One region of the Flavobacterium sp. CG_9.10 genome, then DNA from elsewhere that is predicted to be linked to it. Evidence: riboswitches for the same ligand, from Rfam matches in the RefSeq annotation. Region 1 holds a riboswitch; the other holds the start of a gene.
The links. A riboswitch is a leader RNA that binds a small molecule or an ion and turns the genes downstream of it on or off. The one in region 1 is predicted to bind S-adenosylmethionine.
Positions count from the first base shown of each region.

Region 2: it holds a riboswitch for S-adenosylmethionine, as region 1 does, so the genes downstream of both, IWX84_RS11125 (Na+/H+ antiporter NhaC family protein) here and IWX84_RS01565 (homocysteine S-methyltransferase family protein) in region 1, are expected to answer to the same signal.

Region 1 covers NZ_JADOVD010000001.1:352,635-357,026, reverse strand. The annotation lists gene metH (methionine synthase) at 1-1,040, opposite strand, end outside; gene IWX84_RS01565 (homocysteine S-methyltransferase family protein) at 1,427-2,464, opposite strand; SAM riboswitch class I at 2,728-2,847, opposite strand; gene IWX84_RS01560 (NAD(P)/FAD-dependent oxidoreductase) at 3,018-4,070, opposite strand; gene IWX84_RS01555 (bifunctional precorrin-2 dehydrogenase/sirohydrochlorin ferrochelatase) at 4,270-4,392, opposite strand, start outside.
Region 2 covers NZ_JADOVD010000011.1:121,110-125,501, forward strand. The annotation lists gene IWX84_RS11115 (hypothetical protein) at 1-424, opposite strand, end outside; gene fabG (3-oxoacyl-[acyl-carrier-protein] reductase) at 520-1,266, opposite strand; gene IWX84_RS11125 (Na+/H+ antiporter NhaC family protein) at 1,435-2,757, opposite strand; SAM-I-IV-variant riboswitch at 2,816-2,912, opposite strand; gene IWX84_RS11130 (hypothetical protein) at 3,022-3,444, opposite strand; gene sucD (succinate--CoA ligase subunit alpha) at 3,658-4,392, opposite strand, start outside.

The sequences.
Region 1 (4,392 bases):
ACATCAATTTCTATAAATTCATCAACTCCTTTTACTAGCGAATGGGTAAGCCTTTCCTGAATAGTTCCCGAGCGCCACTCCTGAACTGCTTTTTCATTGCTTTTGGTATCCCCTTTTACATTTTCGGCAAAGTCCAACAATCTTTCGGTTGCATCCTCTCTTCTGTTTAGAATTACATCTTCAACGCGCTCTAAAAGATCCTTTGGAATTTCGTCATAAATAGAAAGCATTTCCGGATTCACGATTCCCATAGTCATTCCGTGTTGTATGGCATGATATAAAAAGACCGAGTGCATAGCTTCGCGAACCGTGTCATTTCCTCTAAACGAAAACGAAACGTTACTTACGCCTCCGCTAATATGCGCATGAGGAAGATTTTCTCTAACCCATTTCGTCCCTCTGAAAAAATCCAATGCGTTCAGGCGGTGTTCTTCCATTCCTGTAGCCACTGGAAATATATTCAAATCGAAAATAATATCTTGGGCTGGGAAACCAACTTTGTTTACCAAAATATCATACGAACGTTGGCAAATTTCTATTCTACGTTCATAATTGTCCGCTTGACCTACCTCATCAAAAGCCATTACAATTACTGCAGCACCGTAACGCTTGATCAATTTGGCGTGATGAATGAATTGCTCTTCTCCTTCTTTCAACGAAATAGAATTCACGACACTCTTTCCTTGTACTACTTTTAGACCCGCTTCGATAATATCCCATTTTGAGCTATCAATCATGATTGGAACTCTAGAAATATCCGGTTCAGCTGCGATTAAATTCAGGAATTTTGTCATAGCATATTCGCCATCCAGCATTCCTTCATCCATATTAATATCGATGATTTGTGCGCCACCTTCCACTTGTTCTTTAGCAATACTGAGTGCTTCTTCGTATTTTTCTTCTTTGATTAACCGAAGGAATTTTCTAGAACCAGTCACATTCGTGCGCTCACCAATATTCACAAATACGCTTTCCGGCGTAATGATTAAAGGCTCTAATCCCGATAATACAAGGTTTTTTCTATGTTCTTTGTGTGCCATTTTAATTTGAGTTACTAAGTTCCTAAGTTGCTTAGGTCCTAAGTTATTTTATTATATCATTTGCTCTTTACAAAGCTCTTTTTCAATTTTTTGGGCGTGACCACAAGGGTCGGGCTATTCGCTACAAGTCCTCGTCTCTTCCCAAAAGACGAGACTGTGGGCTTTTCACTGCTATCCCTCACGCAGTTTTGTGATAACAACAATATTATTTGCTTCTTTTTGTCATTCCGATGAACGAAGCAAACTCACTATCTGAATCAACTGATGCGATTTTTTCTCGTTCTACGATCCTGCAAGGTTTCCAAAACCTTGTAGGTATTTTTTTCATTAACCATAATCTCATTTTATACCTACAAGGCTCAAAAAAAACCTCGCAGGAAATATCACTACATCGTGGCCGTTGAAACTCTTGGTTTATACTCCTTTGCGATATCAGCAATCAACTTGATGTGTTCCGGCGTTGTTCCACAACAACCGCCTATGATGTTTACTAAATTATCGTCTAAATATTCTTTGATGAATGCTTGCATTTGTTCCGGTGTTTCATCGTATTCTCCAAAAGCGTTTGGCAATCCTGCATTAGGATGTGCGGATACATTGAACGACGTATTTTGTGACAAAGTCTGTAAATATGGTTTTAACAAATCGGCACCAAGAGCACAATTGAAACCAACACTCAACAAAGGAATATGAGAAACAGAAACTAAAAAAGCTTCTACCGTTTGCCCAGAAAGTGTTCTTCCTGATGCATCCGTAATGGTTCCTGAAACCATGATTGGAATATCGATATTACGTTCGTCTTTGACTTCTTCAATGGCAAAAAGTGCGGCCTTTGCATTTAACGTGTCAAAAATGGTTTCCACCAATAATAAATCACTTCCACCATCAATTAAGGCTTCAACTTGTTGTTTGTATGCTATACGTAAATCATCAAAAGTTACGGCTCTGTAACCTGGATCATTTACATCTGGCGACATGCTCGCTGTTCTGTTTGTTGGTCCTATCGAACCCGCAACAAAACGAGGCTTATCTGGATTTTTCGCGGTGAATTCGTCGGCTACTTCACGGGCAATTCGTGCCGATTCGTAGTTTAGTTCATAAACCAAATCTTCCAAATGATAATCTGCCATTCCGATAGTGGTTCCTGAGAACGTATTGGTTTCAACGATATCAGCTCCTGCTTCAAAATAAGCAGCATGAACTGCACGAATCGCTTGTGGCTGCGTGAGTGACAATAAATCGTTGTTCCCTTTTAAGGAATGTGGAAAATCTTTGAAACGTTCGCCTCGGAAATCTTCTTCGGAAAAATTGTAGCGTTGCAACATGGTTCCCATTGCTCCATCTAAAACAAGAATTCTTTCTAAAAGAGCCCCCCTAACCCCCGAAGGAGGAGTTGCTGGTGATGCTTGTATTGTATCTAACATAACTTATGATAATTTTAATTTAGAAAATTTTCTAAATCTGCACTTTTGATTACTATCTACAAAAGTTCACTATTTTAGCTCTTTAGCCCCGATGGAAACGGCATCCTTTTGTGCCGGGGTTCGGCATAAAAGATAAAGTGTACAGCGGGAAGATTATCAGCAAAAAAGCCTGATAATTCGCTCCTGATACTGAAATTAATTCAGTAGGCTAAATATCGATATGTTGTCAAGAAAAGGTTTGAGAAATACTAGTGCGTATTCGTGTGTTATCTATCTTAGATGCTGAAACAAATTCAGCATAAAGTAGAATGTAGCACCTTCTTTAAAGATAAAGGGTTGCTAAGGTTTCATTGGGTCTTTCCCTCCGCCTTTCGTGATAACTTTCAATAAATATATGAACAGTGCAAAGTAAAGACATAGCGCTAACAATTGCAAGTTTTTTTTAAAAGTTTCTAAGGGAGTTTGTTGCAAAACTTTTAAATAAAAAGGTTCTGAATTGCAAGGATTTAAACCAACCTTAGCAACTCAGAACCTTTGTACCTCAGCAACTTTATTACACTATGGCTTTTACCACCGCTTTTGGAGCCTCTTTACGAGTTCCATCGAATCCGTCAACTCCAGAAACCGTGGTGTATTTTAGTACATATTTCTTCCCCGGATTGATAATTTGGTAGGCCGCTTGACACATAATAGTGGCTTCGTGGAATCCGCAAAGGATCAATTTTAATTTTCCTGGATAAGTATTTACATCTCCAATGGCAAAAATCCCTGGGATATTAGTTTGATAATCCAAGGCATTGTTTACTTTGATGGCATTTTTTTCGATCTCTAATCCCCAGTTGCCAATAGGACCTAATTTTGGTGTTAGACCAAAAAGTGGAATGAAATAATCTGTAGGAATTGTGCGGTGTGCGCCATCTTCATCAACAACAACAGATTCTAAATGCTCAGCACCGTTCAACCCAATTACTTCCCCTGGAGTAATCATTTTGATTTTACCTGAATTTTTAAGTTCCTGTACTTTTTCTACAGAATCTAATGCGCCTCTAAACTCATTTCTACGGTGGATCAAAGTCACCTCAGAAGCTACATTAGACAGGAAAATACTCCAGTCTAAAGCAGAATCTCCTCCTCCAGAAATTACAACTTTTTTGTCCCTGAATTTTTCTGGATTTTTAATAAAGTATTTTATCCCTTTATCTTCGTAAAATTCAATATCTTCGATAAGTGGTTTTCTTGGTTCAAAACTTCCTAATCCACCTGCAATTGCTACAACCGAAGCGTGAAATTTCTTCCCTTTATTTGAGGTTACAATAAAACTTCCGTCTTCTTGTTTCTCTATGGTTTCAGCGCGTTCACCAAGTGTAAACCCGGGTTCAAATTGCTTGATTTGCTCCATTAAATTATCTACTAAATCCCCAGCCAAAACTTCAGGAAACCCCGGAATATCATAGATCGGTTTTTTAGGATATAATTCAGATAATTGTCCACCAGCTTGCGGTAACGCATCCAAAATATGGCATTTTAGCTTCAATAATCCTGCCTCAAAAACGGCAAATAATCCAGTTGGACCTGCTCCTATTATAAGTATATCTGTTTTAATCATTTTTTTATTAATTTATCCCCCCATCTGCCCCCCTTAGTAGGAGTGGGTGACTTTGAGGAAATTTGTTGTTGTTATTCTATTTACTGAATTACTTTTTTATCATACAAAGTAACTGTGCTTTTTATTATTTTTTACTGACAAATATCATAATTATTCGTTTTAAAAAAAACAGAAATTTGTTATTAAGATTTATTACTATTTATCTTCCGTCTTGTATATTCCTTTCTGTTCCCACTACGGGCGCTACGGGAATTTTTAACGCTGCTGTAATCTCATTCATTTTATTGACTTTTTCCTCAAAATTTCCTTTAAGCGTTTTGCG
Region 2 (4,392 bases), on a different contig from region 1:
TACTTTTTAGGTTTTTGGCAATTGCTTCAAGATTGGTCTGTGTTCCTTTGAAATTAAATGTCGAAGACGGTTCAAACTCCCTGTCAAATTGATACGTTTGCAAATCAAATTTATCTTGAATAGCAGTATTTGAGGTGATCTTTTTATACATTTCTAATGCTTTTTCATTAGCATTTAAAAAAGTAATAGAATTGGAATTATCCACAACAACAGCCAAAGGTGTTTTTACAATTTCTAATGTATTTTTTGTAATAATTGGATTTATAAGCAATAACAAAATCGAAAAAATAGAAGCAAAACGCAAAAAAGCCAAAAACAAACTGACTTTAGATTTGTTTTTGGCTTTGTATAAATAGTGATAAAATGACAAACCACCTGCTACGACTAATGAAAGTATAATCAATAAAATAGTAGTTGTTGTCATATACCCGAATTAAAAGATTGAATAATTTAAGAATTTAAAACAAATATTCAATAAATAATCTTTAAATCTTTAAATTTTTGAATCATTAACTTATGCTAAGTAAGCATTCCTCCACAAACGTTCATAACTTGACCTGTTACATACGCACTCATATCCGAAGCAAAGAAAAGACAAGCGTTAGCAACATCTTCAGTTGTACCTCCACGTTTCAATGGAATTCCGTCTCTCCATCCTTGTACCACATCATCACTTAATTTAGCGGTCATTTCTGTTTCAATAAATCCTGGTGCAATCGCGTTGCAACGAATATTACGAGAACCTAATTCTAATGCAACTGATTTTGTAAATCCAATAACACCTGCTTTCGATGCCGCATAATTGGTCTGCCCCGCATTACCCTTCACTCCTACTACAGAACTCATATTAATAATAGATCCTGAACGTTGTTTCAAGAAAGTTCTTTGAATGGCCTTAGTCATATTAAAAACTGATTTCAAATTGACATCAATTACTTGATCAAAATCGGCTTCAGACATACGCATCAGTAAATTATCTTTGGTAATCCCAGCGTTATTAATTAAAACATCAACAGTTCCGAATTCGGCAATTACTGCGTCAACCATAGTTTGCGCTTCGTTAAAATCAGCAGCGTTAGATTGATATCCTTTAGCTTTAATTCCAAGAGCGTTCAATTCATTTTCCAGAGCTAAAGCTGATTCAACAGATGAACTGTACGTAAAAGCAACATTTGCACCATTTTTCGCAAAAACCTCTGCAATTCCTTTACCAATTCCTCGACTTGCGCCAGTAATTATAACAACTTTTCCTTCTAGTAATTTCATGTTTTAAAATTAATTTAATATTTATTTGAAGCTATTGCCGCGATACGTTGCACTCATGCCAAAACACGAGATGTGCTTCTATCAGGACTACTTTCCATACGTCAAATATAGAATAATTACTTTTTAAAAAAAATTTCAAATTCAATAAACGTTCAAGCTAGCCAAACTTTATACTTTAAAATTTTTATCAACCCATTTATCCCAATTCGAACTGTAAATTGCCAGTAAAGTAAAGCTTAATAAAAATAGATGGTACCACGCATTACTGATTAAATCAAAAAAGTCTATTTTGCCCTTAGCAAAACTTAAAATTAACAAGACTTGTGCGCCATAAGGTAAAACCCCCTGAACAACGCAAGAAAAGATATCTAAAATAGCGGCTGTCTTTTTGGGATTCAAATCATATTCGTCATTAATCTCCTTTGCAATAGGTCCGGTAATTACAATTGAAACGGTGTTATTGGCTATTGCCAAATTAGCAAAACCCACCAATGCACCGATTCCTGCCTGTGCCGATTTTTTACTTTTGATCCGTCTTTTTATTTGGTGCAATAGATAATCAATTCCGCCAGCTTTCTCCACCATCGAAGCTAAACCGCCCGTCAGCATCGATAACAAAAAGATATCAGTCATACTGATAAAACCTTCATATATTTTTTGGATAAACTCCAATACGGTAAAAGACTCTCCAATATAACCTATGATACCCGCTAAAATAGTTCCAATAATTAAAGTCGAAAAAACATTTATTCCAAACAAAGCCAAAAATATTACCACGATATAAGGAATAATAGGAATCCATTCAAATCTATTTATTGGGAGGTCAACCGACACTATATCTGAATTTAGACCTAGATAAAAGAATAAAATTATTGTAATTACTGCTGCAGGAAACGCAATAAACAAATTGACTTTAAATTTGTCTTTTAATTCGCAGCCCAAAGATTGTGTTGCAGCAATAGTAGTGTCAGAGATCATCGAAAGGTTGTCTCCAAACATCGAACCACCCAATAAAGCACCAGAAATTAGTGGTAACGATGCGCCACTTTTATCTGCTAATGTCACTGCTATAGGTCCTAAGGCAACAATTGCCCCTACAGACGTTCCGGTGGCAGTCGACAGAAAACTGGCAATCAAAAAGATTCCCAATGGAAAATAAGCCACATCTACGGTACTGATTCCTAAATTAACAACGGCATCAACGCCTCCCATAGCTTTACTCACAACGGCAAATGCACCCGCAAGCAAATAAATCAAACACATCGTCATGATTTTACTTTCGCCACAACCTGCAATTAAAGTGGTCACTTTTTCATCAGTGGAAGACTTGAATAATAAAAAAGCCGCTATAATTCCAATTAAAACGGCGACCGGAGATGGAAATGCATAAAAATCATGTAAAACAATTCCAGCACCCAAAAAAGTAAAAATAAAAACAAACAAGGGAATCAAAGCGTACGGATTTCCTCTTTTTTTCAAAAAAACAGTCATAAAATAAATTTTAAAATGAATTAATTATGACGAAAAACAAAAGCTAATAATGGGAATGTAAAACAACATTTTTTCCAAAGGATTTGGCTTATCGTTTTAGCACCTTGCTTGTTGCTGCAGGTTGCTATCCTATTACAGGATTCGTGATAACGGCTGCAAAAGTAATACATCATTAAGTAAAAAACGATATACTACGTATTTTTTTTCAAAAAAAAAAAGCCTCACCGAAGTAAAGCTTTTTGTAATTATATAAATTGAAATGAGTTAGAAAGCCACATTCCATTTTGGTAATCTTCCATTTTCATCCAAGAAATTTTGTAAAACTTGTCCTTCGACAAAAGTTGGGATACCTTTAGTTTTATCATTGAATGTTTCATACCAAACTACTTCTAGCAAACTAATATCTTCGATTTTCATTTGTGCAGGCCAAGAATATTTTCTTCCCGTTTTTGCAAATTGATGACCGTTTACAATTTTATCTTTCAAACCGCCATTTTTGATTTTCAAAGTTCCGTCATTTTGAACAGTCCCAGTAGAACCAACCATAATTAACTCTTTTTCTTCCCCAACTACATAAACCAAAAACACGCCAGATCCTTCAGAAGCATTACAAACTTCTTCTAAACTATCATCTATTGTAAATGAAAACTGATTGCTAACTTTGAATTTTTTTAATTCCTTGTACATACTATTTTATTTTTATTTGAATTGGCTTCCGTAAAAAAAGCTCACAAAATCGTGAGAATCATCTAAACCATTCGTTTATGTTTGTTCTTTATTAAAATTAAACCATTAAAACAGCTATTTTTAATAAAGTGCAAAGGTATTTCTTTAATTCCATTTATAATAAAAAAGCCCCACAAAATGTGAGGCTTTTAAAATATTTAATTTAGAAAAAAATTATCCTAAAACTTCTTTAACTTTTTTACCAATTTCAGCTGGTGAATCCACTACATGAATACCACATTCTCTCATGATTTGTTTTTTAGCTTCGGCTGTATCGTCAGAACCACCAACGATTGCACCTGCATGTCCCATTGTTCGTCCTGCTGGAGCGGTAACTCCTGCAATGAAACCTACAACTGGTTTACGGTTACCATCAGCTTTGATCCAATGAGCAGCATCAGCTTCTAATTGTCCACCAATTTCACCAATCATTACGATACATTCTGTTTCTGGATCATTCATCAATAATTCAACTGCTTCTTTTGTAGTTGTTCCAATGATTGGATCTCCACCAATACCAATAGCAGTAGTAATTCCTAAACCTTGTTTTACTACTTGGTCTGCAGCCTCGTACGTTAATGTTCCTGATTTAGAAACAATTCCAACAGTACCTTTTTTGAAAACAAAACCTGGCATAATACCTACTTTTGCTTCACCTGGAGTAATTATTCCAGGACAGTTAGGACCAATTAATCTTGCCTTTCTTTCTTTAACATAACTATTAGCTTTAATCATATCAGCTACAGGAATTCCTTCAGTAATTGCAATAATTACTTTAATTCCAGCATCAGCAGCTTCCATTATTGCATCAGCAGCAAAAGCTGGTGGTACAAAAATAATAGTTGTGTCTGCTCCTGCTTGTTCCACAGCGTCTTTTACAGTATTAAAAACAGGACGATCTAAATGAGT